DNA from 4 places in the Candidatus Pantoea soli genome. Region 1 is predicted to be linked to each of the others. Evidence: predicted binding sites of a transcription regulator. Region 1 holds the regulator's gene; each other region holds the start of a gene.
What was found. Region 1 encodes LexA, which represses DNA repair genes until DNA is damaged. Its sites were predicted from a motif close to TNCTGTATGTACATACAGNA; they were not measured.

Region 1 (7,480 bases):
TGGCTTTATTGCCGCGCAGGCCGCGTAGCTGCTCCGCCATATCTCCGGCCGCTGCTTTGACCTGCGTATAGCCTTCAAGCACTCTGGCGGGCGACAGGCTTTGGATGCTATCGCGATAGAAGTCTTCGGTATCGCGGTAACGGTTCACGGTATCGGTGATATCGTCAATGCGATCCACTAATTTGTCTTTATCGGTAATCTGTACGCCAGCTGAAGGAAAGATGATGCTGACGTTGTCTTCCGGTTGTGCTTTGGTCATCAGTGCCGGGTTCGCCAGCACCGCTGAACTCCAGGTTGACGAGGCAACCCCGGTACCGCCCATTGCATCGTTGCGGGCGTCATACCAGGTGCCGGCAGCCAGCACGGAAGAGGAAACAAATACTGCATTAAAACCAACGAGATAAGCTAACTTTTTGCGCCTGAATAAAGTCTTCACCATGAGCCTGCCATCACCTTTTGCATGTCGTGGAGCATCACGACTACGGAATAATTAATTAGCCCTATTCTGAATGCTGGCTAACGTTTTATTGCTGTGAATTGAAAGGAAATAGCACTGCTATTCGCAGAATTGGTCATACCTGAACCATTCTGCTGTTGTTTTACGCAGTAAAATGATCGTTAGGTAAACTGGTGCCAGAAATTACTTTAGGTGTTTTGAACCATAACCACTAACTGCGTGAGTTGTAAAGCAAAATGCTTAACATCCCTTTCAGAAAATTCACATACTCCAAAGGCGACCGGCCTGTAACGAGACTTAAGCATTAGAAAAAATGATTAATCTGCTGAAATTTCAGGCGCTTTCCTGTCAGGGAAGAGAAAATGCTTTCCCGGCACGGCAATCGCGAGTGTGATAAAATAACATCACCCGTTTCCAGGAGAATGCTTATGACCACTCTCACGCCCGAACAACTTCTCACTGAGGCAGAATCACTTTGCCTGGCGCGCGGCGTGCGTCTCACACCGCAACGTGCAGAAGTGCTGCGACTCATGGCCGGACAAAAGGGAGCAGTCAGCGCTTACGATCTGCTGGATCAGCTGCGCCTCAGTGAGCCGCAGGCAAAGCCGCCGACCATTTACCGTGCACTGGATTTTCTGCTGGAGCAGGGATTTATCCACCGGGTTGAATCCAATAACAGCTACGTGGTGTGCCACCATCTCGATGAGCCGGCACATACGTCGGTCATGCTGGTGTGCGACCGCTGTGCTGCGGTTAACGAAAAGCATGCGCACGGCGTGGAAAACATCATTGAGGGACTGGCAAAACAGACCGGCTTTACCCTGCGACACAGTGTGATTGAAGCGCATGGTTTATGCGGTGATTGTGCGGAAGTGGCAGCCTGTACGCAACAGGAGAACTGTCATCATGACCATGCTGCAGAAAGCGGGAAAAAAACGCGAAAAGGGTAACCGGCACATCCCTGTGCCAGGCTGATCGGCCGATCAGCGGGCAGGCGCCTCATCCATAAAGTGGCAGACCTACCAGCGGTAGTCTTTGTTGTGACTTTCCCAGTCGCTGACTTCGCGCTCGGCTTCGTCTTTGGCGTAGCCGTAACGCTCCTGGATTTTACCAACAAGCTGATCGCGTTTGCCTTCAATCACGGTGAGGTCATCATCCGTTAGCTTGCCCCATTTTTCTTTGAACTTGCCTTTGAACTGTTTCCAGTTACCGCTCGCTTCGTCTTTGTTCATCATAATCCTCCACGTCTTCCTGAGTGAAATGCGATGATCACCTGTAATTCAGGGAAAACATCGACACAACGCGCTACTTATTTGCGTCGTTTAAGATAATTATAGTAGCCGCTTCGGATTTTGCAGACGTTACAGATTAATCTGAACCCGCGCTGCGCTTATTCAGACGGTGAACCAGCTGTCATGCTGCCAGTGGCGCCGCCACATTAGCCAGAGCGTCAGACCACGTAGTGCCAGAAACACCGCCAGCGCCAGCCACAAGCCATGATTGCCCAGCCAGGGCACCGTCAGCAGCGTCACACCATATCCGGACGCCGCGATCATCATGCTGTTACGCATTTCCCGCCCGCGTGTTGCGCCGATAAACATGCCGTCCAGCAGATAACACCATACGCCTGTCAGCGGCAGAATGACCTGCCACAGCAGATAGCGATCGGCCATTTCGCGCAGCGAGGTAAGGGAGGTCAGCAGGGCCACAATCTGCGCGCCGCTGCAGGCATAAATAGCGGCAAACAGCAGAGCGACGATGCCCGCCTGACGACAGGCGGCCTGCCAGACAGCCAGTAAACGCTCACGATCGCGCGCACCGGTGGCCTCACCCGAGCAGGCTTCCACGGCGTAAGCGAAACCGTCAAGCGCATAGGCGGTAAACGTCAGAAACATCAGTAAGACGGCGTTAACCGCCACCACTTCTGGCCCGATACGCGCGCCCAGCATGGTGAGCGAAGCAAAGCAGATCTGCAGCATTAGCGAGCGCAGCATAATGTCACGGTTAAGCCGGAACAACCGGCCGGCATCGCCGCGCCAGCTGCGTTTCAGCAGGCTAAAGGTGATCCCGCGCAGGGCCAGCACGCGGACGACCATCCAGAGACCCACTGCCAGCGTGACATACTCCGCCAGCGCCGTGGCGGCGGCGGTGCCAGCTACGCCCCAGTGCAGGTGCAGCACCAGCAGCAGATCGAGCAGGATGTTCACCAGATTGCCGACAATCAGCAGCACCACCGGCGCACGCGCATACTGCACGCCCAGCAGCCAGCCCAGGATCACCATATTTGCCAGCGTGGCGGGAGCGCTCAGCCAGCGAATATGCATAAAGATTTGTGCCTGCTGCTGCACTTCCGCGCTGCCGCCCATCAGCAGGGTTGCCAGCCTACTGGCCGGCAGGCGCAGCAGCATCAGCACCATCCCGGCAAGCAGTGCAATCAGCAGCGGCTGCACCAGCGACCGGGCCAGCGCAGATTTATCGCCGGCGCCCAGCGCCTGAGCGGTAAGCCCGGTGGTGCTCATGCGCAGGAACAGCAGCAGCATAAAAATAAAACTGGTCGCGGTGGTGCCGGTGGCGACGCCACCCAGATAAACCGGACTGTCGAGATGGCCGATAACGGCAGTGTCTGCCACACCCAGCAGCGGGACGGTGATATTCGACAGGATCATCGGCAGCGCCAGCCGCCACAGTGCTTTATCGGAGGAGGAAAACAGCCGCATCAGCGCATTCCCTTGTTGACGATCGTCAGCCTGCTGATAGCGCATAAGGCTGCACAGAGGGGTTCAGGAGGCGTAAAAAGGCAGACTGCGGGCAGCACACGCGTGCTGCCACAGCGGGGGGATTACTGCAACGTGACGATCAGAGCCACTCACCGTTACGCACAATACCTACGGCAAGGCCTTCGACCGTCAGCGACTGTTCACGGGTATCCACGACGATGGGCTGGAAATCGCTGTTCTCCGGCAGCAGCTGCACAATGGAGCCCTGCTTCTTCCAGCGTTTTACGGTGACTTCGTCGTCAATGCGCGCCACGACAACCTGGCCGTTACGCACTTCCTGGGTTTTATGCACAGCGAGCAGATCGCCATCCATAATACCGATATCTTTCATCGACATGCCGCTGACGCGTAGCAGGAAATCCGCCGAAGGTTTGAACAGGTTTGCATCCACCTGATAGTGCGTTTCGATGTGCTCCTGCGCCAGCAGAGGCTCACCGGCAGCGACGCGACCGATCAGCGGCAGGCCTTCGCTGACCTCTTCTTCCATCAGCAGGCGAATGCCGCGTGACGCACCAGAGACAATTTCAATGACGCCTTTACGCGCCAGGGCTTTAAGGTGCTCTTCGGCAGCATTCGGCGAGCGGAAGCCGAGTTGCGAAGCAATTTCAGCACGCGTTGGCGGCATGCCCGTCTGATTAATATGGTCGCGAATCAGATCATAGACCTGTTGCTGCCTGCTGGTTAACGCTTTCATCCCGCCCCCTGGTTGTTTATACAGTCGCTGTGAGTATATACAGGTATTGGCGAAATGAAAACCGAAACCGGGGGAAAAATCAGCGGTTTGATGAATCCGGAATGTTTATCGCAAATGCGACCAGAGCAGCGTGATCCAGACAAACAGCGCCAGTAGAATGGCCAGCAGAACCGCCGCAGAGCCCATATCTTTCGCACGGCCTGCCAGCGGATGCCGCTCCTGGCCGATACGGTCCACTACGGCTTCAATGGCGCTGTTAAGGATTTCTACAATCATCACCAGTACGACAGAACCAATCAGCAGCACGCGCGTTATCGCTTCCACGTCCAGCCAGCAGGCGATGACAATGGCAACCAGCACAGCGATAGCCTCCTGGCGAAACGCAGCTTCATGCTGCCAGGCTGCACGCAGCCCCTGCCACGAGTAACCGGCTGCTTTTACAATTCTCTGAATACCGGTGACGTTATTTGCCATGTATGTGGAACCCTTAAGTGGTTTTGACGTCAATGTCTGGGCAGCGCGAAATGGTCAGGCCACAGATCTTCGCTGCACTTTCTGGTATGCTTGCCGCGCTTTGCTAACAAGAGGCTTCAAGTTGTCTATGTCAGGTTGGCGTAAACTCTATTACAAATTGTTGAATTTACCACTCTCTATTTTGGTAAAAAGTAAGGTCATTCCGACCGATCCGATTTCAGAACACGGCATCGATCCGACCCGCCCGGTGATGTATGTTTTGCCTTATGATTCAAAGGCAGATCTGCTGACGCTGCGCGCTCAATGTCTGAAACTCGATCTGCCCGATCCGCTGGCGCCGCTGGAGATCGATGGTGCGCTGCTGCCGCGTCATGTGTTTATTCACGACGGTCCGCGCGTATTCCCCTATTTTGTCGCCAATCCGGAGTCGGTAAAGCTGTTCCACGACTATCTGGATTTGCATCGCAGTAACCCCGGGCTGGATGTGCAGATGCTGCCGGTGGCCGTGATGTTCGGCCGTGCGCCAGGGCGTGAGGTGCAGGGCGAAGAGACGCCTCATCTGCGCATTCTGAATGGGGTACAGAAGTTCTTCGCCATTTTATGGCACGGCCGCGACAGCTTTGTGCGCTTCTCGCCAACCGTTTCCCTGCGCCAGATGGCGACCGAACACGGTACGGATAAGTCGATTGCGCAGAAACTGGCACGCGTGGCGCGTATTCATTTTGCCCGTCAGCGGCTGGCGGCGGTGGGCCCGCGTCTGCCGGCGCGTCAGGATCTATTCAATAAGCTGCTGCAGTCCAAAGCGATTGAAAAAGCGGTAGAAGATGAAGCGCGCAGCAAGAAGATTTCGCATGAGAAAGCGCAGCAGAACGCCGTTGAAATGATGGAAGAAGTGGCAGCGGACTTCTCCTATGAAGCGATTCGCGTAACGGATCGGGTCATGGGCTGGCTGTGGAGCCGACTTTATCAGGGCATCAACGTCAACGGTGGCGAGCGCGTGCGCCAGCTGGCGCAGGACGGCCATGAAATCGTCTATGTGCCCTGTCACCGCAGCCACATGGACTACCTGCTGCTCTCCTATGTGCTGTATCACCAGGGACTGGTGCCGCCGCACATTGCCGCCGGGATTAACCTGAACTTCTGGCCCGCCGGCCCGATTTTCCGCCGCCTTGGCGCGTTCTTTATTCGCCGCACCTTCAAAGGCAACAAACTCTATTCTACGGTATTCCGCGAATACCTGGGCGAGCTGTTCAGCCGCGGTTATTCGGTGGAGTATTTTGTCGAAGGGGGCCGTTCACGCACCGGGCGTCTGCTCGATCCGAAAACCGGCACCCTGTCGATGACGCTGCAGGCGCTGCTGCGCGGCGGCAGCCGCCCTATCACTTTCGTCCCTATCTATATTGGCTATGAGCATGTGATGGAAGTGGGCACCTATGCCAAAGAGCTGCGCGGTGCGGCCAAAGAAAAAGAAGGGTTCATGCAGATGGTGCGCGGGCTGCGCAAGCTGCGCAACCTCGGTCAGGGCTATGTTAACTTCGGCGAACCCCTGCCGCTGGTGAACTACCTGAACAAGCACGTTCCGGAATGGCGTGACGCCATCGATCCCATTGACCCGCAGCGTCCGGCGTGGATGACACCTGTCGTAAATGACATTGCCGGCCGTCTGATGGTGCGCATCAATGAAGCGGGAGCGGCAAACGCCATGAACCTGTGCGTGACCGCGCTGCTGGCGTCACGTCAGCGTTCACTGACGCGGGAACAGCTGATTGAGCAGCTGGAGTGCTACACGCAGCTGCTGCGCAACGTGCCTTATTCGCCGGAATCTACCGTGCCGGCGTTGAGCGCAGAAGCGCTGCTCGATCACGCCATGGGCATGAACAAGTTTGAAACCGAGCAGGACAGCATTGGCGATATCATCATTCTGCCGCGCGAGCAGGCAGTACTGATGACTTATTACCGCAACAACATTCATCACATGCTGGTGATGCCTTCCCTGATTGCCGCGATTGTGCAGCAGCACCGCGAAATCAGCGAGGCCGAGTTACTGCGTCAGGTCAGTCTGGTCTATCCGCTGCTGAAAAGTGAGCTGTTCCTGCGCTGGGACAGCAGCGAACTGCCTGCGCTGCTGAATGCACTCTGTGCCGAAATGGCGCGTCAGGGGCTGGTGTCGCAGCAGGAAGGCCGGCTGAAGATATGCGCGTCACGTTATCGTACGCTGCAGCTGCTGGCCGCCGGTATCCGTGAAACGCTGCAGCGTTTCGCCATCACGTTTGCGGTACTCAGCGCGAAACCGACCATCAATCGCGGGACGCTGGAGAAAGAGAGCCGCACGCTGGCTCAGCGCCTGTCAGTGCTGCACGGCATCAACGCGCCGGAGTTCTTCGATAAAGCAGTCTTCACCACTCTGGTACTGTCACTGCGTGACGAAGGCTATATCAGCGATTCGGGTGATGCTGATGGGGAACGCACCAATATGATGTGGCAGATGCTGGCGGAGCTGGTCACCAGCGATGTACGCCTGACCATCGAAACAGCGGTGGCACACGAATAGCCGCTGGCAGAAACACGCAGGGCGACCGTCAGGTCGCCCTTTTTTTATCGTCTCTGATGCGGCCGGCTTATCACGCTGACCCGCTCAGACTGGCGCGGCGGCCAGGCCCGATCAAAACAGATCGATAAACGGCTGTGTATTCAGCGCCACGCCGATAAACAGCACCAGCCCGACAAAGTTATTGTTGAGAAAGCCCTGGAAGCACTGCTCGCGGTTGCGCTGCGCAATCAGCTTCTGCTGGTAGACAAACAGCCCGCCTGCCACCAGCAGCGACCAGTAAAATGCCCCGTTAAGATGCAGAATCAGCCCGGTGAGCGCCATCAGTCCCAGCGTGGCAAGCTGCAGCAGGCCGATAATTAGTTTGTCGAAGCGACCAAACAGAATGGCGGTGGATTTAACCCCGATTTTCACATCGTCATCCCTGTCCACCATGGCATATTGCGTATCGTAAGCCACTGTCCAGCAGATGTTGGCAAAGAACACCAGCCAGCACACCAGAGGTAAGGACTCACTAACCGCTGCCCAGG
Region 2 (7,480 bases), 920 kb from region 1:
CTGTCGGCGCTGCTGGAGAGAAAGCATGATTGAATTTCACCAGGTGAGCAAAACCTTCGCCGGCAAAGCGGCGATCAGCAACCTGTCACTGCACATTGCCCGGGGCAGCTTCACGGTGCTGATTGGTACCTCGGGCTCCGGTAAATCCACCACGCTGAAGATGATCAACCGGCTGGTGGAGCATGATAGCGGTGAAATCCGCTTTGCCGGTGAGCCGATTGAACAGATGAATGCGCGCGCGCTGCGCCGTCGTATCGGCTATGCAATTCAGTCTATCGGGCTGTTCCCGCACTGGAACGTGGCGAAAAACATCGCCACCGTGCCTGCCCTGCTGGGCTGGCCGCAGGCAAAAATCACCGCGCGCGTTACCGAGCTGCTGGCGCTGCTGAATCTCGACAGCCAGCTGGCGACGCGCTATCCGCATCAGCTTTCCGGCGGGCAGCAACAGCGCGTCGGCGTGGCGCGTGCGCTGGCGGCGGATCCGGAACTGCTGCTGATGGATGAGCCCTTTGGCGCGCTGGATCCGGTCAACCGCCAGGCGCTGCAGCAGGAGATGCTGCGCATTCAGACGCTCTCCGGACGGACCGTGGTCCTGGTGACGCACGACATTGACGAAGCTTTAACGCTGGCTGACCAGCTGGTGCTGATGGATGGCGGACAGATCGTGCAGCAGGGAAGGCCCATCGATTTGCTGACGCAGCCGGTGAATGATTTTGCGCGGGCGTTTTTTGGCCGCAGCGAACTTGGCGTGCGGCTGCTGGCGCTGGGCCGGGCCGGCAGTGCGGCGCGGCGTGGCGAGTGGCTGGCGGGTGAACCTATTGCGGCATCGCTCACGCTGCGCGAAGCGCTGTCGCAGTTTATCGCCCGGCGTACCGACCGGCTGCCGGTGGTCGATCAGCAGCAGCAACCGCTGGGCGTGCTGCATTTCAGTGACCTGCTGCGCCAGCAGGAGGCGGGCTGATGCAGAGACTGCGCGATCCGCTGTTCTGGCTGCTGGCTCTGTTTCTGCTGCTGTTGTGGGGGCTGCCGCACAGTGCGCCGCTGTTTGCCCGCTGGTTTCCGCAGCTGGAGCGGCCGCTGTATCAGCAGGAGAGCTTCTGGCAGCTGGCGCTGGCACATCTCTCGCTGGTGCTGAGCGGCAGTGCGCTGGCGCTGCTGGCCGGCGTGGGCTGTGCCGTATTTGCAACACGCCGGCAGGGCCGGGCTTTTCGTCCGCTGCTGGAGACGCTGGCGGCGGCCGGACAAACCTTTCCGCCGGTGGCGGTGCTGGCTATTGCGGTACCGGTGATGGGATTCGGCGCGGCGCCGGCCATTATGGCGCTGTTTCTCTATGGCCTGCTGCCGATTCTGCAGGGGACGCTGGCAGGCATTGATAGCGTGCCCGCCAGTAACCGTGAAATTGCCGTGGGGCTGGGCATGGGGCCGTGGCAGCGGCTATGGCAGGTTGAGCTGGCGCTGGCTGCGCCGGTGATCATGGCAGGGGTCAGAACCTCCGTGATGATCAATATCGGAACCGCGACCATCGCCTCTACGGTGGGCGCAGAGAGCCTTGGCTCGCCGGTGATCATTGGTCTGAGCGGCTTTAACACCGCTTATGTGATTCAGGGCGCGCTGCTGGTGGCGCTGCTGGCGCTGATCTGTGACCGCGTGCTGGAGCGCATCCAGCGCTGGCTTAGTGGGTATGCAGAATGAGGCTGTAGCCCACCAGCATCATGCCGCCCATGCCGCCAATGGCCATGATCGCGAACAGCGTGCCGATAAGGATTTTATTCCAGTTCATAGGGAAACCTGAGACAAGTTATGAAGTGCGGCATGATAACGCGCACAAACGGCAAGGCAAAGGCCGCATGTGCGATTTTCAGGCCGTTTCGTGCAGCTGAATGGAGAAACCCTGCGCCTGCCAGTGCTCAAACTGCTCCAGCTGACGCCGCGTCGGCTTTTTGCCGGTCCAGATAAACAGATGCTGACCGGGAAACAGCTCCGGCCGTGGCATATCCAGCGGTTCCGCCAGCACGTCAATGCGCCAGCCGTGCTGCGCCAGACGCCAGGCTTCCAGCCAGATGCGGGTGCGATCTTCCACGCCCCATGCAATCAGCAGCGCGTCTTTACCGGCTTTTTTGCGCGCGCCGGTGAGACAAAAAGCGACATAATCAATCAGTGCGCCATCCAGCAGGCTGCACATTGTGCGGGCGGTGTTTTGATCGAGCCCGAGACGCTGGCGTACCGGCACAAAGATGTGGTCGATCAGGGCGTCTACCGGATGTTCCCGGCCCATGGTCGCAATTTTACTGCGCAGTTTGGCGGGCCGCACGTGGCGCAGCACGCTCATCAGTTCTTCCTGCAGCGCCGTCCAGCCGTCGTGCACGTTAACTGTTTCACCTTCCAGTAACGCTTTCACTTTACCGACAGGCACGCCGCTCTCTATCCAGCGTTTTATCTCTTCTATGCGCTGAACATCTTCATCATCAAATTGTCGATGACCACCCTCAGTGCGCTGTGGCTTCAGCAGACCGTAGCGTCGCTGCCAGGCGCGCAGTGTAACCGGGTTGATTCCACAGCGCTCGGCAACATCACCGATACTGTATAAGGCCATATCGTCCTCAAAAATTCTGACCTGCATTACAACACCTTAACCGCCAGAGTTTGCTTGTACAATGATTATTTTATTGTACAACTTGACCCGGCGCCTGTTTTCAGGCTTTATCTCTTTTATGAGATTTATTTCCCATAAATGAGAGGCGGCAGATGTCTGTGTTAAATACCGAAGATCGGCTCGCGGCACGGCTGGCAGAACTGCGCGTGCAGCGCGGCTGGTCGCTGGATGAACTGGCCATGGCGACCGGCATCAGTCGGGCTTCATTGTCGCGCATTGAGCGCGCCGAGACCAGCCCTACGGCAGCGTTACTTAATCGCCTGTGCGTGGCTTATGGTCTGACCATGTCCCGGCTGCTCAGCGAAGTGGAGGATGAAACCGCGCTGCTGCTGACGCCCGACCAGCAGCCGGTCTGGCAGGATGCGCTCAGCGGTTTCCGGCGTCGCACCGTGTCGCCGCCCGCCAGCCATTTCAAAGCGGAACTGATTGAAGGCGAACTGCGGCCGGGCGCACGCATTGATTACGACGCGCCGCCGGTGCAGGGGCTGGAGCAGCACATCTGGCTGCAGTCCGGCGCGCTGACCGTTACCATGGACGCGCAGCGCTGGACCCTGCAGGCGGGCGACTGCCTGCGCTTTCACCTTACCGGTCGCTCGGCGTTTGCCGCAGATGCGGAAGCCGGGGCGCGCTACATGCTGGTGGTGTGCAAACCATGACCGACATCATGCTACTGAGCGCCAGCGAGGCGCAGCAACAGATTGCCGCCCTGAGCGATGTGCTGCAGGCCTGCGTTGCGGACGGAGCCAGCGTAGGGTTTATCGACGCTGCGGATCGCCAGACGATAGAGCAGTTCTGGCATTCCCGACTCAGCGCGCTGCGCAGCGGTGACCAGCAGCTGCTGGTGGCCCGCCAGGCAGAGCAGCTTGTCGCCACCGTGATGGTGGGCTACAGCGCGATGCCGAATGGCCGCCACCGCGCGGAGATCAGCAAGTTGCTGGTGCATCCCGCTGCGCGCCGGCAGGGCATTGCGCGGCGTCTGATGCAGCAGGCTGAAGCGCTGGCCGCGCAGCAGGGCAAAACGCTGCTGGTGCTGGACACGCGCAGCGGCGATGTCGCCACCGATCTCTATCTGTCGCTGGGCTGGACCATCGCCGGGTCGATTCCGCACTACGCCGGGTCGGTACAGGGTGAACTGGAAGCCACCACCCTGATGTACAAGCGGGCAGAGTAACGGACCGGCCGGCAAGGCGATCGGCATGGCACGGCCGCGCGGGCAGGCCGGCAACGCGGTGCTACAGCCGCAGCGCCAGCGCATCAACCCGCTGCATGGCGGCCAGCAGCCGGGCTTCGCTGACCGCTTCCGCCATATTTTGCATGTCCGGTGCCTGTACGGCTTCGTGCACAATCCGCGCCCGCTCGGCGTCACTGAGCGGTGCAATATGTGCCAGCGTCAGCGGAATGCCGCAGTCGCGCGCCAGGCGCATCTCTGTCAGCAGTTCCGCCTCGCTGCGACCTTCCAGCGCCAGCAGGCAGAGGTTGCCGTATCCCACCAGCAGGCCGTGGCCGAATTCGCGCGTTTTATCGCAAAAAGTGAAGCCTTCATACAGCGCATGGGACGCCGCTGCGTGGGCACCCTGGCTCAGTAGCGAGGTTAGTCCCGCCCAGGTAAAAATCGCATCCAGCACCTGGTCCAGCGCTGCTGTCTGGCTGCCCTGCTGTACGGCAGCCCAGGCGGCCGGTCCGTGCCGGGCAATGATTTCATAGCAAATCTGGCTGTGCGCCAGCGAGGCGCGCGCGTTGCCGCTCTCTGCCGGATGCCGCACGCTGACCGCGCGAAATTCATACCATTTCGCCAGCGTATCGCCCAGCCCGGCGGCCAGCCAGCGCGGCGGCGCGGCAGCCAGCAGCGCACTGTCGATGATCACCGCCGCCGGTGCCTGCGGCAGCGGAAAGATATCGGCGAAATTGCCCCGATCGTCGTAGCGAATGCTGAGCGGTGTCACGGCAGCGCAGGTGGCCGCGATGGTCGGCAGGGTGATCACCGGCAGGCCACATTGCGCGCCCACCGCTTTGACCGTATCCAGCGCTTTTCCGCCGCCTGCGCCAATCAGCACATCAGCCTGCGCGGTCTGCACCAGCGCCGCCAGCCGGTCAATGTGGGTCACGGAGGTTTCACCGCCAAACCACAGGCTCTCCGCCAGCGTCACCTGTGCCGCCTGCAGCTGCGCTCGCACCGGCTGTTCCACCGCCTGTAACGCACGCTGTCCGCCGATTAATAACGCACGCTGGCCCAGGCTGGCGCAGACCGTACCCAGCTCGTTCATGACGCCCGCACCGCGCAGTACGCGGGCCGGGAACAGCAGATTTTGTCGGGACATGCTTTCTCCTCCGAAAGTGGGATGGCCTATCATCGCTAAAACCGCGGGCGGGGAACATCGCTGGCTGCAAATAATCCCGACGCCGTTTTGTATGCGTTACTGCCGGGCGCGTCGCGCAGGCGGACGCGGCGTGAAAGGCGGAAGCCGGCGCGAAAAAATGGCAGTGAAAGCTGACGCTGCGACAATACTGTGTAAAAATACAGGCCGGTTCAGCAAACAGTAATGATTATGGCCCTGACAGCAGCGATAAAAAGCCAGATTGCGCAATGGTATAAGGCGCTGCAGCAGCAGGTTCCTGACTTTATTCCGCGCGCCCCGCAGCGCCAGATGATCGCCGAAGTGGCGAAAAGTCTGGCCGGGGATGAAGGTCGCCATCTGGCGATTGAAGCGCCCACCGGCGTGGGTAAAACCTTGTCCTATCTCATTCCCGGCATCGCCGTCAGCCGGGCAGAAGAGAAACGTTTAGTGATCAGCACCGCCAACGTGGCGCTGCAGGATCAGATCTTCAGCAAAGATCTGCCGCTGCTGAAAAAAATTATCCCTGACCTGACCTTTACGGCGGCGTTCGGCCGCGGCCGTTATGTCTGTCCGCGCAATCTTGCTGCCCTGGCCGCCAGCGACGATCAGCAGGGCGATCTGCTGTTCTATCTGGATGAAGAGGCGGTGACCGGCTCAAAAGAGGAGCAGGCGTTTTGCGCACGGCTGGAAAAGGATCTCAGCAGCTATAAATGGGATGGTTTACGCGATCACAGTGAGCACGCTATCGAAGACAGCCTGTGGCGGCGTCTGTCAACCGACAAAGCGAATTGCCTGGCGCATCACTGCCGCTGGTATCGTGAGTGCCCGTTTTTTGTGGCCCGTCGGGAAATCGAGCAGGCCGATGTGGTCGTGGCCAACCACGCGCTGGTGATGGCCGCCATGGAAAATGAATCGGTGCTGCCGCCGGCGAAACAGCTGATGCTGGTGCTGGATGAAGGCCATCATCTGCCGGAAGTGGCGCGCGATGCGCTGGAGATGAGCGCGGAAATTACCCCGGGCTGGAGCAGCCTGCAGCTGGATCTGTTCGTGCGGCTGGTGGAGACAATTATGGCCCAGTTCCGGCCAAAATCGCCACCGCCCCTTACGCATCCCGAGCGGCTGAAAGGCCACTGCGACGAAATGCGCGAACTGCTGCAAACCCTGTGCAACGCGCTTAATCCCTTGCTGCCGCCGGATAATCAGCCCGGTGAGTTTCGCTTTGTGCTGGGGGAGCTGCCGGAGGCGCTGCTGACGCTGTGCGCCCGGCTGTTTAAGCTAAGCGATGCGCTGCGTGGCCTGAGCGAAGGGCTGCTGAATGAGCTGGGCGAGCAGACCGGCAAAGCCGATATCATGCGGCTGCATAAAGCGATTCTGCAGCTTAATCGCCAGTTTGGCTGGTTTGAGTCCATCAGCAAGCTGTGGCGGCTGGCCGCGATGGAGAAAGCCTCCGGCGCGCCGGTTTCAAAATGGGTGACGCGGGAAATCCGTGAGGGCCAGGCGCATCTGCTGTTTCACTGCGCCGGCATCCGCGTCAGCGATCAGCTGGAAAAGCTGCTGTGGCGCAAAATTCCGCACGTGGTGGTCACTTCGGCCACGCTGCGCTCGCTGAACAGTTTTAACCGCCTGCAGGAGATGTCGGGCCTGAATGAAAAAGCGGGTGACCGTTTTGTGGCACTGGATTCGCCGTTTAACCATGTTGAGCAGGGCAGGCTGGTGATTCCACAGATGCGCTATGAACCGCTGATGAGCCACGAAGCCGAGCACATTGCTGAAATGGCGCGCTTCTTCCGCCAGCAAGTGGCGGAAGCAAAGCATAAAGGCGTGCTGGTGCTGTTTGCCAGTGGCCGTGCCATGCAGCAGTTTGTCAGCCTGCTGCCTGACCTGCGGCTGTCGATGCTGGTGCAGGGCGATCAGCCGCGCTCCCGGCTGGTGACGCTGCACCGTCAGCGCGTCACGGCCGGCAGCACCAGTATTCTGGTCGGGCTGCAATCCTTCGCGGAAGGGCTGGATTTAAAAGGCGATCTGCTGTCGCAGGTGCACATCCATAAAATTGCTTTTCCGCCGGTGGACAGTCCGGTAATTTTGACCGAGGGTGAGTGGCTGAAAAGCCTGAAACGTTACCCGTTTGAGGTGCAGAGTTTACCCAGTGCGTCGTTTACGCTGATTCAGCAGGTCGGGCGTCTGATTCGCAGCCATCACTGCTTTGGTGAAATTGTGATTTACGATCGCCGCCTGCTGAGCAAAGCCTACGGCAGTCGCCTGCTGGCTGCGCTGCCGGTGTTTCCGATTGAACAGCCGCCGGTGCCGGCAGCGGGCAAGTCAGCGAAGCGCAGCAAGAAATCCTGAGTATGCGGCACCAGCCGGTGCATTGATTGGGCAGCCGGATGCGCTGCCGCCTGGAAGCGGGAAGATCCTGATGGAACTGAACAATATTATTAAAGAGATTGGGCGCGGCAAAAATCATGCGCGCGATATCGATTTCGATACCGCC
Region 3 (7,480 bases), 1.8 Mb from region 1:
GCCGTTTCGCTGAGTGGTGTATCGCAATAGAGAAAATGCGTTGCCTGCTGCTGCAGCGCAATGCGCGACTCTTCCAGCCAGCCCGCAGCCTGCTGCAAAGACAGCAACGGCACCGTGGCGATACGGCTGCTGTTAACGGCAGTCGTAAACAGTTCACCTTCACCATCAATGATCCAGGCGGGCGTACACTGCAGCAGGGCGGCCAGCCGCAGCAGATTCTCTCCGCGCGGCACGGTCTCCTCCTTTTCCCACTGGGAAACGGCCACATGTGACACCCCAATCTCTTTCGCCAGCGCCAGTTGTGTCAGGGCCAGCGCTTTGCGTCGGTTACGAATACGTTCGCCGGTGGATTCTTTATTCATCATCTTGACAACTCCTCAATGGTTGACTTAAGTATACTTAAATTAAATGATTAAAGTAAACTTAAATCTGGCGCTGACCGCGGGACTGGCAAGGGGGTCAGCGTGCAGCCTTCGGCTAACTTGCCAGTGTTGAGAGGTGAGGCATGGAGAGTAGTTTGGTCACCAGCGTTGGCGCACTGCTTCTCGGCGGGGGCGCGGCAGCGGTGTTCTGGAAACCGTTAATGGCGGGTATTGCCGCTATCGTCACCAGCAATCGCGCAGGCGGCGAGATCATCACCAGCTACAAAGAGCAGGTGCTGCTTCTCAAGGAGAGCCACGCGCTGATGCGCCAGGAAAACGATGAGTTGCGTATTCGTCACGATAAAAACCTGCGGCGTATCTCATCGCTGGAGACCGATTTGCGGTTAATCAAAAACGCACTCGGCATCCTGCTGGCGACCACCGAATCCGATCACAGCGATAAGTTCCGCAGTCAGATCAATCAACTGATTACTACTCTGGAGGAGAACCGTGATGGTGCAGATAAACAGTGAATGGGTGGTGAAAAGCCATCGGCGACATCTGCTGCTGGGAGGCCTGCTGCTGCTGCTGTCGCTGGTGTGTGTGGCAATGACCATTCTGTTTCTTTATGTCAGCAACAACGCTAACGAGCGCGTTGAAGAGATTCGGCAGCAGTACCGGGCGATCTCCGATCGCCGCGAAGCCCGGGTCGCAGAACTGACCGGGCAGCTGATTGTGCTGCAAAAGAAACTGGATGTTCTTACGGCACACAAACCGGCACCGGCATCAGAAACGCCCGCGCCAGCACAACGTAACGGAGGCCATGATGCGAATCACTGAGCGGATCGCAGCCGCGCAACGGCGGTTGCGGTCTTTATTTAGCATGAAGGAGAAAACTATGACTGACCAAACTGTTATCAACGCAAAAACCAGCAGCGCCAGCGATCACGACTTTTCACCGCTGGAGAGTTTCGCCAATGAGACCGCGGCCGCACCGCACGTGGCCACCCCGGAGACGCCGGCTCCGGCTGCCGCGCCGGCGGCCAGCGCGACGCCGGGTGACAGCGCGGCGGTGGCACCGCAGGTTGCGGCTCAGCCCGCTGCGGCTGATGCACCGGTGGATCTGGACCAGCAGCTGGCAACGCAGGATCCGCTGGCCAATGGTTCAGCCAGCGCCGGCGCCTCAACCGCCGCGACGCCTGGCATCCGTCAGGATCAGCAGCCGGTGACGGCAGAGCCGCACGCGGCTTCTGCCAGCGCACCTGCCGCAGCGACGCAGGACGCGGCCCCGGCCAGCGCGCCTGCCGCAGCGACACAGGATGCGGCCCCGGCCAGCGCACCTGCCGCAGCGACACAGGACGCAGCTTCTGCCAGCGCGCCAGCTACGGCGGCCAGCGCCGTCCGGGACGAGGTGGCGGACGGCGTGCGGGATTTTGCCAAAGCGTTTAGCTTCGTAGAGCAGGGTGTGCTGAAGCTGGGCGGCGCGGCAAAAGATGAGCTGATTGCCCTGGCGAAAAAATACGCTTAACTACAGGGATAGAATCAGGACAGGGAAGTCCGTTTTACCTCCGGTCCGCTACACGCTTCCGATTATTCTTAGTGCGGCTTCGCTATATTCAGCTAGCCTTATTCATTCAGACGTTATTTTAACTGGCTTTTAACGCAAAAAGGAAAATAACATGAGTGATTCAGAGGCAATCAAGACCAAAACTGACTACCTGCGTGACGTCACCTCACAGCTAAAAGAGATGCGCCACTATGCGCAGACCAACACCGAAGCCCTTTCCGGCCACTGGCTGGCGTTTGACGCCGGGGAATACAAAGATAAAGAGTATGCCGCGCGGTTCGACACGCTGATCAATAAGCAGGGGCAGCTGCTGGATGAGATTGATCAGGTGATTCAGGATCTGGAAATCGCCATTAACCACAGCGAGCAGGAAAGCTAACGCCTTTCCTCTGGTGGCCTAGTCGGCCACCAGCCACATATCGGCTTCATCAAACATCTCTTCAACAATCCGCGCAATTGTGGCTTTGTCGTTTTTACTCATATCTGTCTCAATCGCGTTTCGCTCCATCGGCTTAACACGCACTTCCACATCCGGGAAGACACGCTGCACGCGCTTCTCCAGCTCGCGCAGAATCATCTCGCGTGCGCCCGGCAGGCCGGCCACGTTGCGCTTGTCATAAATCAGTTCCACAAACATCACGGCAATCCAGTTTTTAAAGTGGGAGCGCCATAATACTGTAAATAAAAACAGGGGCAAGCGGCGGTGGGGCGTAAGTGAAAATATTTTTGTGGCGGGCAAAGCGCGCACGCTATATCGCGATCAAGGGGAGCAGCAGACGAAAAAAATAGAGCCTCTGGAGGTGGAAATCCAGCAACACTTCCAGAGGCGGTGCAAACGCACCATTCGTTCAAGGACAATCTACGACAGTCGTCGTCAGCGTTAAGTTATACAGTTTTTTGCAACTTGTACAACTTTTTCTGCGAAATTGTTGTGCCGGGCTTTTGCCGGCTGCTGAACGGCTACAGATCGTTTTTAAGGCAGAACGCTTCCCACGTCATACCCAGCGCTTCGGCATGAGATTTCAGATAGGTTTCAATCGCTTCCGCGGCCACGGCTTTGTCCGGTTCGGCCAGCTGAATGGAGAACAGCATGCCGTCCAGCTTTTTCTGTCGCAGAAAGGCCGCATAGATACGCTCAGCATGCCACTCGCGCAGTTCGCGCAGCGACAGATTAGCTGCTCTGGCATCGCTTTCGGTCAGCTCGTCCAGCGCAGCCTGGAAATCGGGATGGGCGGTAAAAAACATGCTGCGCGCCTGCGCGTAATACTCTTGCGGGGTTTTCATTCGGGGTACCTGCTGTTTGACATGCCGCCTAGTGTAACGTGCGCGACGCGGCTTGTCAGGAAACCGCGGCTTTTGCCGCAGATACCTTGCGTAACTCACTGGAAAAATTATAACGTAGCCGCCATTGAAGCGAGTCTGAGGACCGAAGATGAAAAAGTGGATGATACTGGCCGCGCTGGCGCTGAGCGGATGTGCGCAAATCAACAGTTATGAAGATGCGGTCAGGACGCCGGCGCCCGCTGCGCTGCAGGGCAACTGGCAGACCGTCGGCCCGCAGGGAGAGCTGATCAGCGATCGGGCCATTGGCAGCCTGATTATCAGCGCCGAAGGCGACACGCTGGATTGCCGTCAGTGGCAGCGCGTCATTGCCAAGCCGGGTAAGCTGACACGGCTGGGTGATGAGTGGGTTAACGTTAACCGGCAGGTGCGCGTGATGCCGCTGAAGGTTGAAAACGGTGAACTGCACTATGATGGCCTGACGCTGCGTAAGGTCGATCGCCCGACCATGGAGTGCCAGCAGGCGCTGCAGGAGGTGGCGAAGCGCCCCGGTGAAGCGGTGATTCAGGATATCGAACCGGCCATTCTGAAACCGGTCACGGCGGCGAAATAATCGCTGCACGCCCTCATCCTGCGGACGAGGGCGTTCTGCCAGCCTCAGCGTTTCTGCAGCAGGTAACTGTTCTCAAAGCCCGGCAGGCTGCCCACCACATCAAAACCGTTGAAATAGCCGCCCGCGCGCAGCAGATCCACCGCCGGCCCGACCTGCGGGGAGTATTGATGATCGCGGTAATCATCAAACACAATGAAGCCGCCTGAAATCACGGTAGGGGAGTAGAGCAGGAAATCCAGCAGCACGTGACGCCCTTCATGCCCGCCGTCGATATGCAGCAGAACGGTGCGCGGATTCAGCGCCTGTACCCGTTCAATACTGAGTTCAGAATAGCCGCGAATCAGGTGTACTTCCGGGAACAGACGCTCATGGTAGAAGCGTAGTTCGCTCTCCTGCCGTGCCAGCTCCATCGGGTCAATGCTGATGATACGGCGTTTGTGCTGGCAAATCTCACTCATAAACGCAGTGGATTTCCCTTTCCAGACGCCAATCTCAATGATGTCGCCCGCCACATGGTTATGCTCCAGCAGCCAGCAGAGATAGCCCAGGCATTTAACGTGGCTGTGAAACGACAGCTCCCGGCGCGCCATGGCCAGCTCTTCCGGCAGCGCCGCCTGCGCTTCCGCCAGCGCATCACCCACTTTATCCCAGGCGCTGTCAATCTGTTGCTGTACTTCAGGCTCCTGGAAAAACACTTTTAAATCCGCAATCTCAAGCATCTTGTTACCTTATCAGAGGAATGTGAAGCCGGCAGGCCTGCCAGATGTGCAGTCACTGTGCCACAGCAGACACAAATCAAGGGCGCGAACAGCCCGGGTTTTTGCGGGTATTTATGCGTTTAACGGCGGGGGGCAGGAGGGGGAAACGGCAGGGAGAGTCGCCTCTCCCTGTCAGCACACATCAGAGATCGTTGGGATAGAGTACCTGGCTGGAGAAACGCCCGTAGGCGTGGGTGACTTTTTGCTGCTGCGAGGTCTGCTGCACCAGCGAGCGCAGCTCTTCCATGCGCGCCGCCAGCCGCTGTCTGATTTCCACCTCGTTGTCCATCACCTGCTTCAGCATCGGACGCAGCTGCAGACGCAGCGCAGCGGGCAGGGCGCTGGCATCGCGGTCGCCGGCAAGGTGCATGACGCGGCTGACATAGGTGGTTTCTGCCGCGACCAGCTCATCCCACAGCCCGTCACGTGCCTGCGCCAGCATGGTATTGCTGAGTTTCAGCAGCTGCTGATACCCCTGAACCAGATCGTCATGCGCACTCATCATCAGGCTTCCTGTGCTGCGTTCGGGCCAATCTGCTTCCAGGCGTCAGCAATGTTGCTGAGCAGCCGGTCCACTTCGGCAATGGCTTCCGGGTCGTTGCGCAGGTTGGCTTCCAGCAGACGCCGCGTCATGTATTCGTACAGATTATCCAGATTGGCGGCAATGTCGCCGCCAGCTTCATGATTCAGGCCGGCGCGTAAACCATTGGTGATGATATTAATGGCTTTGGACAGCGCCTGACCTTTACCGGGAATATCACCCTGTTCCATCAGAATAGTGGCTTTTTTCATGGCGCTCAGTGCACCATCAAACAGCAGCACCACCAGCTGGTGTGGGCTGGCACTTAACACGGCACTCTCCACACCGACCTGTGCGTAGGCCTGTATTCCCGCTTTTGCGTACATATTCACTCCTGTTAGCTCATATTGGCGAACTGCTGCGTCAGATAGTTTTGCGTCTGTGTCATCGACGAAACCAGCGTGTTCAGGTTCGTGAACTGAGTCTTATAGCGCGCCATAGTGGCGGTAATCTGTGCGTTAACGCGATCGTAGTCGTCAGATAATTTTTTCAGCGATTTGTTAATGCCGTCGGTCGCGTTCTGCACCGAGCCATCCGTCCCGAGCACCTGATCCAGGTAATTGCTGGTCTGGGTGGCAAAGCCGGTGGTTTTGCCATCGCCTGACAGGAACGACACCACGTCCGCCGCTTTCTGATCAAGGGCGTTACTGAGCTTGGTGTTATCTACCGTCAGCTTGCCGTTGACATCCTGCGTCACCCCAATCTGTGACAGCAGCGAAATGCTGCCGCCGCTCTGTGCGCTGCTGGAGAGCTTGGAGCGCAGGCTGGTCTGGATATTACGAAGGGTGCCATCACCCAGCAGGTCACCGTTGCTGCTGTTCTGCGTGGTGCTGCCAGGATCAACCGCCGTATATTTGGTCTGGTTGGCAATGGTGGTCTGCAGCGAGTTGTAAGCATCCACATAAGCCTGAACCGCGGCAATCATCGGCGCGTTATCTTTGGTGACCGAGAGGGTCTCCGGGCTGCCGGTATTGGTTTTGGTCAGGTTCAGCGTCACGCCTTCCGGCGCATCCGTAATGGTGTTGCTGCTGCGGGTAATCGCGACGCCGTTGATGCTCAGTTTGGCATCGGCGGCAGGCACCTGTTCGGTCATGCCGTTGCTGCTGCCGCCCTGGGTGTAGCCAATGTAGCCGGCCAGTTTGGTATCGTTGGTGCTGACCGTCATCTGGTTCGCGACACCGGTATCACGCGATGTCAGTGACAGATAATAGGTATTGTCATCGGATTTGATCACGCTGGCGGTGACGCTGCCCTGCTGCTTGTTTATCGCATCACGAATATCAGCCAGGCTGGTCTGATCCTGGTTCAGCGTCACCGTCATCGGCGTGCTCTGGCCAGGCTGACTGATAGTGATGGTGCGTGACGCCAGGCTGCTGTCACCCAGATCGGTATCTTTGCTGGTGGCGGCGGTCGAGAGCAGCGACTGCGCTTTGGCTAACTGCGTTACTTCCACCGAGTAGCTGCCCGCCGAGGCGGAGTTAGCTAACGTCGCGGTGAAAGCGGTATTGGTGCTGCTGACTTTGGTGGAAGCAATAGCAGAGGTGTTTTTCAGCGCGGCGGCTGCGGTCTGCACTTTCGCCAGCGAAGTTTGTACCACGCCCCAGGCCGTCAGCTTCGCTTTGAACGAGGTTTGCTGCGTGGTGATGGGCGTAAGGTTAGCCTGTTCTGCAGACTGCAGTTGGTCATAGAGATCGCTTAAGCCCAGGCTGTTGCCGGCATTAAGATTACTGACACTTGCCATGTTCTGATCCTTAGTTAGTGGACTATCACTGGGAAGGTATCGGCAGCGACCGGAAAAATATTAGTGCCGGGCAAAAAAAACAATAAGGCAAATAGAGAAGGGTTCAGGGGCTGTTTCCGGCGTTTAAAAAAATTCTAAGGTTTTTTCACCCCCCGACGATAACCAAAGCAAGCTGAATGGCCCCGGGCCACAAGCCCGACAGAACCTCAACTTTTTATTTAAGGAATTTCTCATGGCCGTTATTAACACCAACACACTGTCACTGACTACTCAGAATAACCTGTCTAAATCTCAGGCTTCTCTGGGCACCGCAATTGAGCGTCTGTCTTCTGGTCTGCGTATTAACAGCGCAAAAGATGATGCTGCTGGTCAGGCGATTGCTAACCGCTTCACCTCTAACATCAACGGCCTGACCGTTGCTGCACGTAACGCCAACGACGGTATCTCTCTGGCACAGACCGCTGAAGGCGCGCTGTCCGAGATCAACAACAACTTACAGCGTGTGCGTGACCTGACCGTACAGGCGCAGAACAGCTCTAACTCTGCATCTGACATCGACTCCATCCAGGCTGAAGTTA
Region 4 (7,480 bases), 1.3 Mb from region 1:
GTGCGCCGGCGATGTGCCGACCATGGAAACCCTGGCCGCCGTGGACATCCTGCGCACCTGGCTGCCCGCACTGCGCATTCGCGTGGTCAACGTGGTGGACCTGCTGGCGCTGCAGCCCCAGGCGCAGCATCCACACGGTAAATCGGACGCAGAGTTTGATGCGCTGTTCACGCACGATAAACCGGTCATTTTCGCCTTTCACGGCTATCCCAGCCTGATCCACCGCCTGACTTACGCGCGCCGCAATCACGCCAGTTTCCACGTGCACGGCTTTAATGAGGAAGGCACCACCACCACGCCGTTTGATATGACGGTGCTGAACGAGCTGGATCGCTACCACCTGGCGCAGTCAGCGATCCGGCACACTCCCGGGCTGGCCGAACGCCATCCGGCGCTGCTGGAGGATTTGCAGCAGCGCATTGCGGAACACCATCGCTACGTACGGGAATACGGTGAAGACGTCCCGGAGGTGCGCGACTGGAAGTGGCCGTCGCGCGCCTGATGGCGACAGAAACGGCGGCGCTTCGCGTGCTTTTTGCCCATCGCCAGCGCGCTTGCGCTGGCCGGGTCAAACAGCGACAGGCTTTCGATTTGCGACACCATCAGCACTTTACGGAACGCCAGCGCGCTTTTCGGTGAAGAGGAAAAGCTGATGTCATGCTGGTGGTACCAGCGGCTGTAGTTGTGCTCAATGGCCAGATTCAGCGTTTGCGAATCGCGATAGCCGCTCAGCATCGGGATCAGCACCACGTTGGCGGTGTTGGCATATTCAAAGGTGGCGGCATGGACCATACCAATGTAGATGCGGCGCGACTTCAGGGTGATCCAGGCCAGCTCACCTTCTTCCATGCAGTGCAGCAGCATCTGCTCAATACCGTTTGAACGTGACAGGCGCTGATACAGCTCTTTGCGGCTTCCTGCCGTCAGGCGCGCGCTGCCCGCCCAGTTGGAGCGGTAAACGCAGAACAGCACGGCAAAGGTCAGCATGATTACCACCGGCGCCTGAATGCCAAGAAAGCTCCACGTCATAAAATCGACGTGCCAGCGCGCATGCAGGTCAGCGGTGAGGGCAAAGGTATTATTGGCCGCTGAGGCACCCAGCAGCAGCAGCCACAGCAGGGCAGTGGCCAGCACACCCTGTACCACGAAAATACAGCCGTAAAGCGCAATCAGAAAGTATACATCCCAGCCAAACGAGCGTTTAATTTTGAGCCGGCTGGACATATCGCGGCTGGTATACCAGTAGCCGCACACCATTAACACCATAAAAATCGCCGTACCCATTCAGATATCCTTTAATGCGTTCACGTGATCCCTGAAATCCTGCTGCACCTGCGGGCTGAGCGGATTAACCGAAGCGTTACCATCTTCATCAATAATAATCCGGTCACCCTCCTGAATGGATTCACGAATATCCTGCCGGCTCATCACCTGAAGCAGGGATTCCGGACTGCTGAATAACGACGTAATAAAACGAAACATGGGGGTCTGATTTTCCTGTGGCATAGCCTAAGCGATAATTGAGCATATAACGAATCTGGCTGTTTTGATCGCCTTTCAGAGTTGTCTGCCGGTGAGCGGCAAAATAAGCGAAGGGAGAGAGGCGGACGCTGGCTGATTTATGGGCAATGGCGCTGAAAAGCGCGAAGGGGATGTAAGGGCAGCACCTCCCTGTGCTGCCGGGTCAGTCAGGAGCCGCGATGGCTGCTCTGACCGCCTTTTTTACCGGCTTCGGACGCTTTTTCACGGTCATTTTTAAAATTACCGCCGCTGTTTTGTCCGCCTTTTTTACCGGCCTCAGAAGCGCGTTGTTTATCTTCTGCGAAATTACCTGAACCGCCTCGATGTTGAGTCATAATATATCCTCTTCATGAGTAATAAATAACATGACGCGACGTGCCGTCATGTGCGTGGTACGTCTCTAATCATAATCGGGCTGATACCGGCTGCAAGCGTAGCGGAATGCATTTTCCGGGAGTTTTCTCTTTGGGCAGATTTAATTGTCTGATCTGGCGGCGAATATATTTTCCCGGTGCGGCATAAAAATGTGTGCCCGGCGGGCGGGCGGCGGGAGATATTTCCGCCGGCGCACCTGTCCGGCCTGGATATAGCCGGACAGGTTAGATGACCATGCCGAGAATTTGTACAATGCTCTGCTGCGAAGCGGTAATAAAGGGAATATCTTTTATGTGCTGCATGCCAAAGGCTTCATAGAATTTGCGCGCCCGTACGTTCGCGCCCATCACTTCCAGCCACAGGTAACCTTCGCGCTTCTCCCGCGCAGCATGAATGATGCTTTCAAACAGGCGGCGACCGTAATTTTTGCCGGTTTCCTGCGGATTCAGGTACAGCTTGTTCAGCTGTGCGCCGCTCATGCCGGAATCCGGCACCGGCGTGTTCCAGGTGACTTTCGCAAAGCCCACCGGCATCGCCGTTTCAGCAATCAGCCAGCTTTCGTCTGGCGCGGCCAGACTATTACGCAGCTCTGTCAGCCCATACTCTTTATCGATAAATTCATCCATCTCGGCTTCGGATACCCACATATGTTTGAAGTGAGCGCTGTAGGTCATACGTCCCAGCTGATGCAGCAGTTCTGCATCGCCGGCGTGCGCGTTGCGTATGGTGAGTTCCATGCCAGTTTTCCTGTGTACTTTTTGTTATCGGGGCCGCGGCGACGCAAGGCGGCGCGCAGGGGGCACACCATAGCGCGTAACGCCTGAAAAGGTAAAGCACGAGAAGGGGGAGCAAAAAGAGCGGCGGGACACCGGCTGCAGGGGCGCTTCAGCCACCCAGACGCAGCGTTTCGGCACGTTTAGCCGTTTCGTAAACATAATGCAGCATCGGTTCCAGATCGGCATCCGGCCCGCCGCTGATAATTTTGCCGCGCAGCCACTCAATTTCACTGGTGATATCGGGATGGAAAATGGTGTTGTTCTGCGCATTGCGCAGCCATTTCAGCAGAAAGTTATTTTTCCCACGCACGCCCGCGGATTTTTTACTTTGCGCATGGAGTTTCAGCGCAACCAGAATGCAGTAATAGAAATGAACGCGCTGACTGTAATTCTGCAACATCTCATGGCTCTTCATCTGCCTGTTTTACGCCCGCCAGTGTGCATGGATGCGAAAAGCAGGTCAAATATAATCCAGCGGCCGCGGGCAGAAAGGTGAGGGCTGACGGTATTTTAAGATTTTCTTTAGCCGGACGCGAAAAAGGTCGCTTCACCGGCAGCGGTTATATTTTCTTTTCGTTATATCGGAAGCAATAACCCCGGTGGCCGAAGGCACAGGGAAATAAAGCATATTCAGAGCTGTCTGATGGGCGGGATAATATTTTGCCACCGGTTAACAGAGGGGGGGTATTTGTGTTGTGCCTGTCTGAGACCTGCCGCGCCGGCAGAAAAGCCCGGCGCGCAGAACGTCGCGGCGTTAACGCGCAGTACGCGCATCGTAAATAATAAAGGTGACCACCCCAAAGATTTCCAGCTCCTGTTCTTCGCTCAGCCTGATGGGTTGATAGCGCGGGTTCATCGGCATCAGCTGCACGCAGGGCGTGGTGTGCAGTCGCTTAACGGTAAATTCACCGTTGATGGCCGCGATAACAATATCGCCGTGCCTGGCGCGTAGCGAGCTGTCGACCACCAGCAAATCCCCTTCGTGCATATTGGCATCAGACATAGAGTCGCCCTCCACCCGGACAAAATAGGTTGCACTGGGGCGGGCGACCATCAGTTCATTGAGGTCGATTTTGCGCTCGACATAGTCCTGCGCCGGAGAAGGAAACCCTCCGCGTACTGCCTCAAGAAACAGCGGCCGGTAGCAAAGCTGCGGTGAAAGCTGTGGCAAAAAAAAGCGCGTCATTATGATTATCCCTGAATACTGTTTTTATATACAGTATTATCGCGCGGCAGGACAAATCAAGCGAATCGGCAGGGCTGGCAGCAATCCCGTTGAAATACAGCACAATTTTTTCGCAGCCAGGGCGGCCGGGCACACAGCGCGCCAGGGATTACTCTGAGAATGAAAGCGAAGCGTGCAGAAAGCAGAGCTATCCCCTTGTTTTTCGCGCAAAGCGCTGAAACCATCACTCTTCATCCGGCAACATCAGCAATCGACTGGCAAAACGCTATTTGCTGTCTACACTTACTGGTGCCGATGTTCGTAGTGCGGTTGCTGTGTTGACAGAAATTTTGTGCAGTTATGGAGCGTTACCCTTCAACCTGTTGTCCTGACGACAAAGCCTTCTACACCCAGCCTGCCTGCGCACATCCCGCTTATTTCAGTTCAAAGCAAGGAGGAGATGTGACCCCCGCGGTTAACGAGAACAGCACCCTGCCATCATTAAGTGGCGGACTTTATGCCTTCTTTTTTGATGTTGACGGCACGCTGGCAGCGATCGAGTCGCAGCCCGAGTCGGTTTCCATCCCCGCAACGGTGCGCCAGCATCTGCACCAACTCTCCACCCTGACCCATGGCGCGCTGGCGCTGGTTTCCGGTCGTCCCGTCTCACAGCTTGATGCGCTGGTGGCGCCACTGGTGTTACCGGCGGCTGGCGTCCACGGTGCCGAACGCCGCGCTGCTACCGGCGAGGTGCATCGTCACGTGCTGCCGGCTGACATCGCCAGTACGCTCCAGACCGAGCTGCAGGAGAAACTGGACCAGTGGCCGGGCACCCTGCTGGAAGTTAAAGGCATGGCGTTTGCGCTGCATTACCGCAATGCGCCAGCCTGTGAACACGCCATTCTGCAGCTGGCCGAAGAGGTCGTTTCGCGCTTTCCGGCGCTGGCACTTCAGCCCGGCAAATGCGTGGTTGAACTGAAACCGCAGGGCATCGATAAAGGTGCGGCGGTCAACGATTTTATGCAGGAAGCGCCATTTACCGGGCGTATCCCGGTATTTGTGGGTGACGATCTGACCGATGAGAAAGGCTTTCTCGCGGTAAATGCGATGAACGGTATTTCGGTTAAGGTCGGGGAAGGATCAAGCCATGCGCGTTACCGGCTGCCCGATGTTGCAGCCGTCTGGCACTGGCTTGAACAACTATTATTACAACTAGAACATGACAACGTCGGTAAGGAGTTTAGGTTATGAGTCGTTTAGTCGTCGTATCTAACCGTATCGCTATTCCTGATGGGAGTAAAACCAGTGCAGGCGGCCTCGCCGTCGGGATTCTGGATGCACTGCAGACCACCGGAGGATTGTGGTTTGGCTGGAACGGAGAGATCAGCGAATTCTCCGGTGAAGAGGATGAAGAACTTTCGCAGATCGAGCAGGACGGCATTACCTATGCGTCATTCCCGCTGAATCAAAACGATTACGATCAATATTACTGCCAGTTCTCCAATACGGTGATCTGGCCTGCCTTCCATTATCGCCTCGACCTGGTGGAGTATCAGCGCGAAGCGTGGGAAGGGTATAGCCGCGTCAACACGTTGCTGGCTCAGCGCCTGACGCCGCTGCTGAAGCCGGACGATATTCTGTGGATTCACGATTATCACCTGCTGCCTTTTGCCGCTGAACTGCGCAAACAGGGGGTGAATAACCGCATCGGATTCTTTCTGCATATCCCGTTCCCGACGCCGGAAATTTTCAACGCGCTGCCGCCGCATCAGGAACTGCTGGAGATGCTGTGTGAATATGATTTGCTGGGTTTCCAGACAGAATCCGACCGCGTGGCATTCCTCGACAGCCTGAGCCAGCTCACGCAGCTGCAGAATAAAGGCGACAAAAAGCACCGTGCCTTCGGCAATACCTTTATGACCGAGGTGTATCCGATTGGTATTGAGCCGGACAAAATCAAAGAGATGGCAGAAGGGCCGCTGCCGCCGAAGATGGCCGCCATGAAACGTGAGCTGGGCGATCTGCAGAATATTATTGCCTGCGAACGTCTGGATTACTCCAAGGGCTTACCGGAGCGTTTTCTGGCTTACGAAGCGCTGCTGGAAAACTTCCCGCAGCATCGTGGCAAAATCCGCTATTCGCAGATTGCGCCGACGTCGCGCGGTGACGTGCAGGCCTATCAGGATATCCGTCATCAGCTGGAGACCGAAGCCGGCCGGATTAACGGTAAATATGGCACGCTGGGCTGGACGCCACTTTTCTACCTCAACCAGCATTTCGACCGCCGTCTGCTGATGAAAATCTTCCGTCTCACCGATGTCGGACTGGTGACGCCGCTGCGTGACGGGATGAACCTGGTGGCCAAAGAGTACGTGGCGGCACAGGACCCGGACGATCCTGGTGTGCTGGTGCTGTCCCGCTTTGCCGGCGCGGCCAACGAGCTGACCTCAGCGCTGATTGTGAACCCGTACGATCGTGACGACGTCGCTGCCGCGCTGGACCGCGCGCTGACCATGCCGCGCACCGAGCGTATTTCGCGTTATAACGACATGATGGCTGTGCTGCGCAAGCAGGACATTACCGCGTGGCGTGAAAGCTTCCTGAAGGACCTGAACTCGCTGCCAAAGCGCAGTGACGATCACGGCACCGCCAGCAAAGTGGCGACCTTTCCCAGGCTAGCGTAACGCCGTTCTGCATCCTGACCTTTTCCCGCGACGGGAGAAGGTCGGGCAGGGCAGGCAGAGGAAGGACTGAACGTGCGCGCCTGCCATTGCAGCGCGCGCATGCTAAAAAGTCCTGAGCCGCTCCCTGACGGCCAGCACGCTCAGCGGCGGATGGCATCGGCATGTTGACTGCCGCTCACCCTCTGCGGTGTGAGAGAAAAGGCGGGTTCGCCGCATGCGCCCATGCATTTAGCGTGAAATCGATTTCATCCCCTTCAGCGCTGACTTGCTGAAATCTCATCAAAAAATCCCTGCCACGCTTAATAAATGTGCATCCAGACACAAAAGGGCGCTTTTTTTCATTCTTACCCTAAAGATTTGCCTGGCCAGGCCGATAGTTCTCACATACCCGTGCGTAAATTCGTCAATTCATTCATTTTGCTAATGTAACCCCCTGTTACATCCCCTGTCGTACCCATAACGTTCCCTGCAATCTCTTTACACTGCACGGGCATACAGCGCCCATTCTTCACGCTTCGCTATCACCCCGACCTGATGCCTGCGGGCAATATTCCCTGTAAGTGATTAATCCGAAAGCAAATAATTGTGCTCATTTTTAGTGTTTTATGCTGATGTATTGCCAGGATGCGGTGAGTTGTGATGGCCTAAAGCCAACGTAGCAGATAAAAGATCGCTTAGATGCGATCTTATGTGACAGGGGTCTGATTTCAGACTTTTCCTGTGAAATATTAGCGAAACAATCCAGAATTGCTCAAAAAATAGACAAAATAAAAGCGTTGCTGAAGGTTCAGCAAAAAAATTTGCCTTAAAAATGTGATCTGTATCACACTTTATCTAAAATTTCGCACCACTCACGTTGTATGTCGAAATCAGACGATATAGATTTGCGTTGTTTTCGGATTAGTCTTAAAAAACTGTAAGCAGACGTCAGGGAAGATGGTTACAACTCAAGAAAAGAT

Region 2: a site for LexA is predicted at 5,157-5,176, ahead of dinG (ATP-dependent DNA helicase DinG). Genes of this name have one in related genera too.
Region 3: a site for LexA is predicted at 2,603-2,622, ahead of D8B20_RS10380 (DinI-like family protein). Genes of this name have one in related genera too.
Region 4: a site for LexA is predicted at 3,875-3,894, ahead of umuD (translesion error-prone DNA polymerase V autoproteolytic subunit). Genes of this name have one in related genera too.

What each region holds. Positions count from the first base shown of each region.
Region 1 covers NZ_CP032702.1:312,599-320,078, reverse strand. The annotation lists gene D8B20_RS01420 (conjugal transfer protein TraF) at 1-439, opposite strand, end outside; gene zur (zinc uptake transcriptional repressor Zur) at 886-1,407, shown strand; gene D8B20_RS01410 (CsbD family protein) at 1,477-1,689, opposite strand; gene dinF (MATE family efflux transporter DinF) at 1,852-3,174, opposite strand; gene lexA (transcriptional repressor LexA) at 3,314-3,928, opposite strand; gene D8B20_RS01395 (diacylglycerol kinase) at 4,034-4,402, opposite strand; gene plsB (glycerol-3-phosphate 1-O-acyltransferase PlsB) at 4,530-6,953, shown strand; gene ubiA (4-hydroxybenzoate octaprenyltransferase) at 7,065-7,480, opposite strand, start outside.
Region 2 covers NZ_CP032702.1:1,236,472-1,243,951, forward strand. The annotation lists gene D8B20_RS05725 (ABC transporter permease) at 1-33, shown strand, start outside; gene D8B20_RS05730 (ABC transporter ATP-binding protein) at 26-961, shown strand; gene D8B20_RS05735 (ABC transporter permease) at 961-1,692, shown strand; gene D8B20_RS22110 (YohO family small membrane protein) at 1,673-1,780, opposite strand; gene D8B20_RS05740 (MerR family transcriptional regulator) at 1,859-2,593, opposite strand; gene D8B20_RS05745 (helix-turn-helix domain-containing protein) at 2,746-3,309, shown strand; gene D8B20_RS05750 (GNAT family N-acetyltransferase) at 3,306-3,824, shown strand; gene D8B20_RS05755 (iron-containing alcohol dehydrogenase family protein) at 3,886-4,971, opposite strand; gene dinG (ATP-dependent DNA helicase DinG) at 5,200-7,335, shown strand; gene ybiB (DNA-binding protein YbiB) at 7,406-7,480, shown strand, end outside.
Region 3 covers NZ_CP032702.1:2,226,756-2,234,235, reverse strand. The annotation lists gene D8B20_RS10405 (helix-turn-helix domain-containing protein) at 1-365, opposite strand, end outside; gene D8B20_RS10400 (hypothetical protein) at 506-895, shown strand; gene D8B20_RS10395 (hypothetical protein) at 876-1,202, shown strand; gene D8B20_RS10390 (hypothetical protein) at 1,261-1,890, shown strand; gene D8B20_RS10385 (hypothetical protein) at 2,042-2,308, shown strand; gene D8B20_RS10380 (DinI-like family protein) at 2,327-2,566, opposite strand; gene D8B20_RS10375 (DUF6388 family protein) at 2,890-3,213, opposite strand; gene yedD (lipoprotein YedD) at 3,362-3,823, shown strand; gene D8B20_RS10365 (class I SAM-dependent methyltransferase) at 3,868-4,542, opposite strand; gene fliT (flagellar protein FliT) at 4,724-5,086, opposite strand; gene fliS (flagellar export chaperone FliS) at 5,086-5,487, opposite strand; gene fliD (flagellar filament capping protein FliD) at 5,499-6,902, opposite strand; gene D8B20_RS10345 (flagellin N-terminal helical domain-containing protein) at 7,135-7,480, shown strand, end outside.
Region 4 covers NZ_CP032702.1:1,578,493-1,585,972, forward strand. The annotation lists gene D8B20_RS07345 (phosphoketolase family protein) at 1-502, shown strand, start outside; gene D8B20_RS07350 (hypothetical protein) at 436-1,284, opposite strand; gene D8B20_RS07355 (hypothetical protein) at 1,285-1,482, opposite strand; gene D8B20_RS07360 (con-10 family general stress protein) at 1,689-1,856, opposite strand; gene D8B20_RS07365 (GNAT family N-acetyltransferase) at 2,121-2,633, opposite strand; gene D8B20_RS07370 (DUF2913 family protein) at 2,782-3,072, opposite strand; gene umuD (translesion error-prone DNA polymerase V autoproteolytic subunit) at 3,427-3,858, opposite strand; gene otsB (trehalose-phosphatase) at 4,300-5,088, shown strand; gene otsA (alpha,alpha-trehalose-phosphate synthase) at 5,085-6,521, shown strand.